One region of the Shewanella glacialimarina genome, then DNA from elsewhere that is predicted to be linked to it. Evidence: riboswitches for the same ligand, from Rfam matches in the RefSeq annotation. Region 1 holds a riboswitch; the other holds the start of a gene.
What was found. A riboswitch is a leader RNA that binds a small molecule or an ion and turns the genes downstream of it on or off. The one in region 1 is predicted to bind lysine.
Positions count from the first base shown of each region.

Region 1 (5,255 bases):
TGCCCCAAGGCTGTTGTAGCTTGGTGTGACAAGCCTCAATTAGTGTTGCCTTAAACGATTTAATCAGCTCATCATTAGGTAAATCTTGATGCTGTTCATACCAGGCAGCTATGTCGATTTTATGTTCTAAGTACTCACGGTTCCAATTAACACCGGTTATTGGGTCAAATCGGCCTAGGGTAAACTCACCACTTTTTTGATTAATACCCAGCGGGTTGGCTAAAGGAGCAAGCACAATATCCCCTAAAACCTCAAGCTCTTCTAACAAGGTCATTAGTTGATAAATTACCGCATTACCTTGCACTTCAGCACCGTGCACGTTGGCTTGAACGTATACGGTCGGTGCGCTGCTGTCGATGCCTTTAAAAGTGAATAAAGGCACATCAAGGGATTGCCCAGCAGCGAGTTCACCTACATTCAGTGATGTGCGCAATGCTTTAGTCATCATTTGCTTTGTCATAGGTTACTCGAAAAGATTTTGATGTAATGCTTTAACAACGTCTGCCGCTTGAGTTTCATCAATTAATACACATAAGTTATGCGGGCTAGCACCCTGGCATATCATACGGACATTGTATTTTTCTAACACTTGAAATACTCGGCTACAAATACCCGCTGTAGAAGCAATTCTGTTACCAATAATCGCCACCAAGGCTAAGTTATCTTCCACTCTTACCCGGCAATGTTGTGATAACTCTTGCAATAACGATTCACTTAATAAGCCCTGGCCGCTTGAGTCAGAGCCTGTTTTATCTAATGTTAGCGCCACGTTCACCTCTGATGTGGTGATCAAATCTACCGATATTTTATGGCGTGCTAATGTAGCAAAGGTTTCAGCTAAAAAACCCTGGGCGTGAAGCATTTGCAAGCTATGCAGATTTAATAATGTTTGGTCTCGGCGTAATGCCACCGCGCGGTAAACTGGCGTATCTTCTACTTGATGACGGATCCAGGTTCCACCCGCTTCAGGGTCTTTACTTGAACCGACAAACACCTGAATTTTCTGGCGAACAGCTGGAAGTATCGTTGCTGGATGCAATACTTTGGCACCAAAAGTAGCCATTTCAGCGGCTTCATTAAAACTGATTTCAGCAATCGGGCGGGCATTAGGCGCCAAACGTGGGTCGGTGGTGTAAATGCCTGCTACATCGGTCCAAATTTCTACCGCATGGGCAGATAAAGCTTCAGCTAATAAAGCGGCTGAATAATCACTGCCGCCACGACCTAATGTTGTGGTGCGGCCCTGCTCATCTGCCCCAATAAATCCCTGGGTAACAATAATACTGGTGCTTAATAGCGGTTGTAAAAAATCACTCGATAAATGAGCAATTTGTTCAATTTGAGGTTCGGCACGACCAAAATGGCTATCGGTACGAAGCACCTGGCGTACATCAAAAGCCTGGGAAGATGCGCCCTTTTCACGGATAACAGCAGAGAATAATACCGACGAACAATGCTCTCCCATAGACAGCAGCTCATCCATAGCCGCTTTACTGCGGTCAAGAATTAATGACTCACTTAACACAGACATCCGGCTTAAAAGCTTATCAATTTGCGCAGCAATGTCCTGTGGCTGACTCAATTCATCAATAATACGATATTGAATTTGGGCAACTTGTTTTAGCAAGCTTAGACGACGTTCGTCGTTGACATTAGCACTGGTAAGTTCAACTAATAAGTTGGTTACACCGCTAGATGCACTGACCACCACTAAACGGGTATTAGGATTGGATAAAACGATATCAGCACAACGACTCATCGCTGAGAAATCAGCAACAGAGGTTCCGCCAAACTTGGCTACAACTAATTGATTTAACGACATATAATACACTCCGAACTAAACTTCGTTCGAAGAGCCTGGTGCAAAGATAACGCACCCTTAAAGAAGGGAAACAGCAATCACCACCAGAAGCTCTCCACCAAATAACAGGTGACAATCGCTAGGATTCAACCTAATCGACCGATAAATAAGTTAACCAAATCTTATTGTATCTCGGCGTTAATCTCCCTCGTAAGCTGTCATGGGAATTGGTCTTCCTCAAGCTTACTACCTAGTTAACGCTCCTCTTCTGTGCCTCCCTAAGGAGGGACCAGCAAAATAACAATAAACATAGGGTTAAGTCAATGCGCAAGATTGCAAGTTGAGTAAAAATAAACAAATGCATTATTTGCAGTAACGTACAATTAGGATTTGGCAGTAAAAAAGCGATTAGATGTGGTTTTGGGTAAGTTATGTGCAGGATAAAGATGACATTGTAAATGCAGAATGTTAATAGTGAGGTAAACAGAGCTTTAATATAAAATCAGTCGTTGGTATTAGCTCATTACACTCATTTGTTAAATTTATTGTCTCAATTAAAAATTAACAAATGAAAATAAAATGGTTTAACAGAATTCAGGGAAATCACTGACTAAACGTAAACGTTGATTAAAGGCTCCCATTTGCACCTCACTTTTGTGCTGATCAAAGCAGGCTACAAGCGATAACAAGCCTTGATTAACATAGTAAATTGCATGTTGTTTAAACTCTCGACCTAACTCAATAGCTTGATTTTTATCAATAAAAACAGCCCAACTTTTTTCAACATGTGACAAATCAGGTGCGACACCCATTAAGCAACGGTAAGGGCTTTGATATTGAAGGATTTTTAGTTGGAGTTCACGATCTAATAGGCGGTTTTGACTTGGGGTAAGTAAGCACCCTAATGGGTTATAAGCAGTAATAATAGCGAATGAAAAATCATGGGATAAAGACTGAGTCAGCAAAAAGTGCGTTTGTTGATAGTCCTGCCACACAGTATCGATAACATTTTGCATAACAAATCCCACTAAATAAGCCCAAAAGAGTGTAGCAGAAAGGATTTAATAGCGAAAGAAATGTAAATCCCATCATAAAAAAATATATAATTAACCATTTTAAATCAATTAACTAAATACAATATCACCCATTTTTTATACTTAATAAATTATTTATTTTAACATTTCATTTGTTAACAAATACAAATAAAGGGTACAATAACCTTCAGTTACTGATTGATCGTCACAAAAAGCAGCTTTTAAGGCTAATTCTTTACGATTAATACTATTAAGCTAAGACTTTACCGCCGTAAAATGACTGCCATATTGTTAAGTGTCTGTCTAAAAATTTCATTTTAGTTATGTCTAAATAGGAACTTTTAACTATCTTTAGGTTCACAGTCTACAGCGGCACGTATTGTTGCCACGATGAAAGGTTTTTAAGTCTTAGTAAAACTCACTCTAAGCTATTGCTTAAAATAGCAATTAAAAACATTAGAGAATGAGAGAGTGTTTAAATTCAAGGCAGACAATGTTAAACACCAATAATCCAGAATTTCTAACGTATGCAATTAAGCGTACGTAAACGCTAGCCCAATGCTAGATAACAAATTTTATTAATTTTTAGGTAATTTTATTATGCAAAATCCACATATTTTAATTGTTGAAGACGAAGCTGTAACCCGTAATACCTTACGTAGCATATTTGAAGCTGAAGGTTATGTTGTTACTGAAGCTAATGATGGCGCTGAAATGCACAAAGCCATGCTTGAAAATAAAATTAACCTCGTGGTGATGGACATCAACCTGCCAGGTAAAAATGGTTTGTTATTAGCGCGCGAACTTCGTGAAATCAACAATATTGGCTTAATTTTCCTAACCGGTCGTGATAACGAAGTTGATAAAATTTTAGGACTAGAAATTGGCGCTGATGATTACATCACTAAGCCATTTAACCCACGTGAATTAACCATTCGTGCGCGTAACTTATTAACTCGTGTAAACAGTGCCGTCACTGAGAACGAAGAGAAAGGGTCTGTTGAATACTACCGTTTCAATGACTGGAGTTTAGAAATTAATAGCCGCTCATTAGTGAATCCACAGGGTGAATCTTACAAGTTACCACGCAGTGAATTCCGTGCCATGCTTCACTTTGTAGAAAACCCGGGCAAAATACTAACCCGTGCAGATTTACTAATGAAAATGACTGGCCGTGAGCTTAAGCCACATGATCGTACTGTTGATGTCACCATTCGTCGTATTCGTAAGCACTTTGAAAGCTTAGCTGACACGCCTGAAATCATCGCTACCATCCACGGTGAAGGCTACCGTTTTTGTGGTCACTTAGAAGATTAATTATCGACCATCACATATGGGTACGATAAAATAAAACCGAGCCTATGCTCGGTTTTTTTATGTCTGAGGTTATTTTTATGATATGAATTAGGCGAGTTGATTTATCCTCCTATTCTGATGATTTAAAGTTTATATAATTTGATTCCGTTATGCCTCATGCCTAATATACTGCTGACTAACATTAAATGGATTAATCCTTCATGGCCAATAAGTTACTATTACTGACGCGCGAAAATGAAATTTACCGTGAATTAATAAACCAGTGCAACTTACCCGATTTAGTCATCTTAAATGACGAGTCAGACAGTATTATTGAAGCCGATATTTGGTTTGCAGAACCCGCCCTTGCTGCACCATTAATTAGCCAGACTAAAAATTTACGTTGGCTGCAATCAACCTTTGCTGGTGTAGATAAACTCGTCATACCAACACTGCGACGTGACTATCAACTGACTAATATTCGCGGTATTTTCGGCCCATTAATGAGTGAGTATTTATTTGGCTATTTACTCGCCCACCAGCGTGAGCACCTAAAATATAAACAGCAACAACAGCAACAAATTTGGGCTCCTGGGCGTTATAGAACGCTACAGGGGCAACATTTACTGCTGCTTGGCACAGGTTCAATTGCACAGCATATTGCAGCAACGGCTGAGCATTTTGGGATGACAGTAACAGGGATAAATCGATTAGGTACTGCAACCTATGGATTTGATCGGGTCGATAGTATTGATAACTTAGCTCTACACCTCAGTCAAGCCGATGTAGTGGCCAGTATTTTGCCTAATACCCCTGACACCGATAATATTCTCAACCAGCAAACCTTAAGCTTACTAAAACCAGAAGCCATCATTTTCAATTTAGGGCGTGGCAATGTGCTCGATTTAGATGCACTCACAGTTCAATTGAATCAAACACCAAATCAACAGGCTATTTTGGACGTATTTAGTCAAGAACCCTTACCTAAAACGCACCCAATTTGGTCTTGTGCTAATGCTATTATTACTCCTCATATCGCTGCACCGAGTTTTCCCGAGCAAATTGTTGCACTATTTAGCAGCAATTATCAGTTATGGCAAAATCAACAACCATTAAATTTTATT
Region 1 is NZ_CP041216.1:3,820,438-3,825,692, forward strand. It holds gene FJ709_RS16670 (succinylglutamate desuccinylase/aspartoacylase family protein) at 1-460, opposite strand, end outside; gene lysC (lysine-sensitive aspartokinase 3) at 464-1,822, opposite strand; lysine riboswitch at 1,902-2,077, opposite strand; gene FJ709_RS16680 (DUF3293 domain-containing protein) at 2,386-2,817, opposite strand; gene arcA (two-component system response regulator ArcA) at 3,436-4,152, shown strand; gene FJ709_RS16690 (D-2-hydroxyacid dehydrogenase) at 4,353-5,255, shown strand, end outside.

Region 2 (5,255 bases), 970 kb from region 1:
CTTAAATGCGGCAATTGAAGCGGCACGAGCGGGTGAACACGGAAGAGGCTTTGCCGTAGTCGCCGATGAAGTAAGATCCCTTGCCTCAAGAACTCAATCATCTACCGCTGAAATTCAAACCATGATAGATGCCCTGCAGCAAGAAACGACAAATGCGGTGAAAGCGATTACCCAAGGACAAACCCAAGCTAACCAATGTGTTGAACAAAGCCAGGCACTACATGATGCAATCGAGCATATTGAGTCGGCGCTGTTAACCATAGATAAAATGAGTCAAAGTATTAATCAAGCGGCACATGAACAGGTCAGTTTTAGTGAGCAAATTGAGCATACTATGGCTGAAACTGCAGAGTCTGCGGAACATAATGCAGAAGAGTCCTCAGCAATGGCGAAGCGAAGCAAGGAATTAAATCAATTAGCCCATTCATTAACCACATCTGTTGAACGGTTTAAGTTATAGTTTTTTGAGAGCTAAAGCATTTGAGTGTTAAAGACGACATTAAGTGCGCTAGGTATTTAATGCTTAGAGATAGAAGTGAAATGATATTGTGGTAATTAGTAGAGACTGTAACTAATTTTGTGTAACTGCTAATCAAAATGTCACTTTAATATTAGATTTTTAAAGTGACATTTTTATCATGCTAGCATACCTGGGCTAATCCCATAAAAACTCTCTAAAGTGCTTGCGGCAAACCGACTCATAGGTTTCATTGCCACCTATCGCCACTTGCTCACCTTCTTTCATTGGTTTGCCATCACCGTCTAAACGTACCACCATATTGGCTTTGCGACCACAATGGCAAATCGTCTTTAGCTCAACTAATTTGTCAGCCCAAGCTAACAAATATTGGCTACCAGTAAATAGCTCTCCTTGGAAGTCACTTCGCAGCCCATAACACAATACAGGGATATTTAAATTATCTACCACATGAGTCAGCTGCTTAACCTGTGCTTTTGACAAAAATTGGCTCTCATCGACAAGTACACAATGGATATGTTTCTGTTGATGTGATTGACCAATAATATCACTCAAATCATCGCCACTGGCAAACACTTGCGCATCAGTTTGTATACCAATTCGTGATGCAACAATGCCAACGCCATAGCGATCGTCAATTGATGCTGTCATAACTAACGTGTGCATGCCGCGCTCGCGATAATTATAAGAAGATTGTAATAATGAGGTCGATTTACCCGCGTTCATCGACGAATAATAAAAATACAGTTGCGCCAAAATAATGTCCAATATTGTTGCTTTACTAAATTCTACTTTGATATGACCATTAACCACAAATAATAATGCCGCTCAATGAAGATTGAGCGGCATTATTATTCATTTATGAGTAACGGCTAGCGACGTGCAAAAAAAGCCAAAGCGAACACGCTGATCACAAACACAAGACTACAAGCTAATAATCCACTGATTAATGAGTCAGTAAAGCCAAGCACTGTATAGCCAATAATACTGATAAACGCCACAATTAAGGCATAAGGTAACTGAGTAATCACATGGTCTATATGATGACAACTGGCCCCTGTCGATGACAAAATAGTGGTGTCGGATATAGGTGAACAATGATCACCAAAAACAGCACCTGCAAGCACAGCCGACAGCATAGGTAACATCATATTTGAGTCGCTTCCCATTGCCATATCGGCAGCAATTGGCAACATAATGCCGAAAGTGCCCCAACTTGTGCCGGTTGAAAAAGCGGTAATGCCTGCAAGAATAAATAACACCACAGGCAATAGCTCAAAAGGAATTGAACCCGTGACTAAGCTTGCCATATATTTACCGGTTTCTAGCTGACCAATAACTCCAGCAATAGACCAGGCAAACAGTAATATATAGATAGCGGGTAACATTGAACGCGCACCAGTAACCACACCTTTAAAAATCAACCCCATCTCTAACTTTTGAATAAAAGCTAAAATTAACGTAATACTAAAACCAATGACTGAGCCATAAAATAATGATTGGCTCACTTGAGTATTTTCAAAAGCGCCTAAAATAGTAAAGGCTTTACCATCGGCTGCAAGTACATCTGCACCGCTAGTTATCATAAAGTAAACTGTGGCAACGATTAATGTCAAAATGGGTAAAAATAAACCTATTACTTTCCCCGTATCAGCTTCAGGCAGGTCAGCGTTTGCACCAGGGGGAAGGCCTTTAGATTCATCATAAAGCTCACCTTTTTTGGCATTTAATTCATGTTGGCGCATAGGGCCGACATCAAGACCGAACAAGGCAACACATAATAATAATAGTAACGCGAATATGGCATAAAAATTCATCGGGATCATTTGGACAAACACACTCAAATGACCTGACTCAGCAAAACCATGCGCGGTTAAGATGCCCCCTATCAAGGCGATAATATAGGCTCCCCAACTTGAAATAGGTGAAATAACACAAATAGGTGCGGCTGTAGAATCTAATAAATATGCCAATTTAGCCCGCGATACATGGTATCTATCGGTAATAGGTTTTGAAATTGAGCCTACCACTAAACTGTTAAAATAATCATCAATAAACACCACACAGCCTAAAAATATGGTCATTAACTTGGCATCACGTTTACTGCGAATATGCCCTTTAGCCCAATCAGCAAACGCCCTTGCTGCACCACTAACGGTTATTAAAGCGGTTATCATGCCAAGCATGACTAAGAAACCTAAGATTTGTAAATTCCAGCTATTTAGCGCGCCATCACTCCAAACCAACCCTTGAACTGTGTTGAGCAAAAATAGACTACTATCCCCTAAAGAGAACTGTGTAAGTAATAATGCGCCGACCACAATCCCCACGCCAAGGGACAGTAAAACTTTACGGGTGATAATAGCCAAAACAATGGCAACAAGAGGTGGAAGTAAAGATAGTGCCGAATCGGCATGACTAAGTACGTTCATTATTTATTCATCGAGTATGTATGAATGGAGGCGACTGAACCGGTGTAAGGTAATGTTATACCTTAGAGACACCTGTCCTATCAGTAGCGCTCCATAGTAATTTATCTTTGTCATCCCGACAAAAAATACTATGGCAGTGCTGCACCTATTTGGCGACAACACCAGCTGTATTGACCGATATCAATAGCAACTTCGGCATTAAATCCTTTCAAGGTAGATCACAGGCATCACCCTACTCACCTTTACTATTATTTAATGCACCTCTACTTAAAGGGTAAAAATGCGAGCACATAAAAACATAGCGGCCGTAAGGTTACCACCCTACGGCCGAATATTGTGACACACATCACATTTACAACAAATTATTCAGTGCCGGAATAGCCACAAATAAATCAGCTTCTAGTCCATAATCAGCTACTTGAAAAATTGGTGCTTCAGGATCTTTGTTAATAGCGACAATTACTTTAGAATCTTTCATACCCGCAAGGTGCTGAATTGCGCCAGAAATACCGACTGCAATATACAAATCAGGAGCAACAATTTTACCTGTTTGACCGACCTGTAAATCGTTAGGGACAAAACCCGCATCAACTGCGGCGCGCGAAGCCCCAACAGCGGCACCTAACTTATCTGCAAGTTGCTCTAGAATAGCGAAGTTTTCACCGCTACCCATTCCACGACCACCAGAGACAATAATACCAGCATTGCCTAATTCAGGACGAACTGACTCAGTTAAGCTTTGTGATACAAACTCAGTACGCGCATTAATCACTTCGTCAATATTGGCTAATTCAGCACTGCCAGTTGAAGCAACCGCATCAAATGCACTTGAACGTACTGTCATGACTTTTTTATCATCTAAGCTTTTCACTGTCGCTAATGCATTACCTGCATATATTGGACGTATAAATGTATCTGCGCTTTCTACGTTAATCACTTCAGATATTTGCGCCACATCTAATAAGGCAGCAACACGCGGTAACGTGTCTTTACCTACGCTTGAGGCTGCGGATAAAATATGTGAATAGTCTGCAGACAAACTCAAAATTAACTTAGCTAAGTTTTCGGCTAATTGGTTAGCATATACAGCTGAGTCAGCCACAATGACTTTGTTAACGCCAGCTAATGTTTGCGCCATTTTGGCCGCTTCACTACATTGAGCTCCCGCCACTAAAATGTGAATATCACCACCAATTGCAGTAGCCGCTGCAACCACTTTGGCTGTGTCGGCTTTTAAATGCACATTATCGTGTTCAGCTAAAACTAAAATGGTCATATTAGATCACCTTCGCTTCGTTTTTTAATTTTTCGACAAGTTCTTCAACAGAAGATACCATGATGCCAGCTTTACGTTCTGCTGGAGGCGTGACTTTCAATACGGTTTGATGTGCTTTCAACGTTACACCTAAGTCAGAAATAGATAATACTTCTAAAGGCTTACGCTTAGCTTTCATAATATTTGGTAATGAAGCATAACGAGGTTCATTTAAACGCAAATCAACTGTCACAACCGCTGGTAATGGCATTTTCAAGGTTTGTAAACCGCCATCAACTTCACGGGTTACCACAATAGTCTCGCCATCAATTTTAACTTCAGAAGCAAAAGTGGCTTGTGGCATGTCAGCAAGTGCTGCCAACATTTGGCCTGTTTGATTGTTGTCACCATCAATAGATTGCTTACCAAATATCACCAGTTGAGCCTGTTCTTTTAGCTGAACGGCATGCAGTAACTTAGCAATTGAGAGTGATACTAACTCTTCTTCGGTTTCAACATGGACGGCACGATCTGCACCTAAAGCCATTGCCGTTCTTAATTGTTCTTGCACCGTTTTCGGACCAACGCTAACAACAACAACTTCAGTCGCAATTCCAGCTTCTTTGAGGCGAACCGCTTCTTCAACTGCAATTTCACAAAATGGGTTTAATGCCATTTTTAGATTGGCTGTATCAACATTTGAATTATCAGCTTTTACTCTGACCTTTACATTGGCATCAACGACGCGCTTTACAGGCACCAATATTTTCATAGGGTTTCCTTCCTACACCTTGTCTATAGACAACACATTGGCCAATGCCAATGCAAGATAGCTCAACTTTACGACCTGTTAACGTTAACGTCAACCTAAGTTAAACGCTTGTTTGAAAAAATATAGCATACAAATTGGCAAGCTAAAGTAACATTTTTCACTTATATGCACCCATAATGTCGTTTTTAACAGCCTTTTTAGGCTAATTAATAAAATAAGCTTATTTTTGATAAATTAAATTGATCAAGGCTCAATATCTTTCTATTATTACGGTTATTGATAAATACTATTTTATTAATTTGTTATTAACTTATTTGA
Region 2 is NZ_CP041216.1:2,852,144-2,857,398, forward strand. It holds gene FJ709_RS12355 (methyl-accepting chemotaxis protein) at 1-460, shown strand, start outside; gene FJ709_RS12360 (thymidine kinase) at 656-1,234, opposite strand; gene FJ709_RS12365 (Na+/H+ antiporter NhaC family protein) at 1,351-2,910, opposite strand; lysine riboswitch at 2,987-3,184, opposite strand; gene FJ709_RS12370 (electron transfer flavoprotein subunit alpha/FixB family protein) at 3,263-4,186, opposite strand; gene FJ709_RS12375 (electron transfer flavoprotein subunit beta/FixA family protein) at 4,188-4,937, opposite strand.
Region 2: it holds a riboswitch for lysine, as region 1 does, so the genes downstream of both, FJ709_RS12365 (Na+/H+ antiporter NhaC family protein) here and lysC (lysine-sensitive aspartokinase 3) in region 1, are expected to answer to the same signal.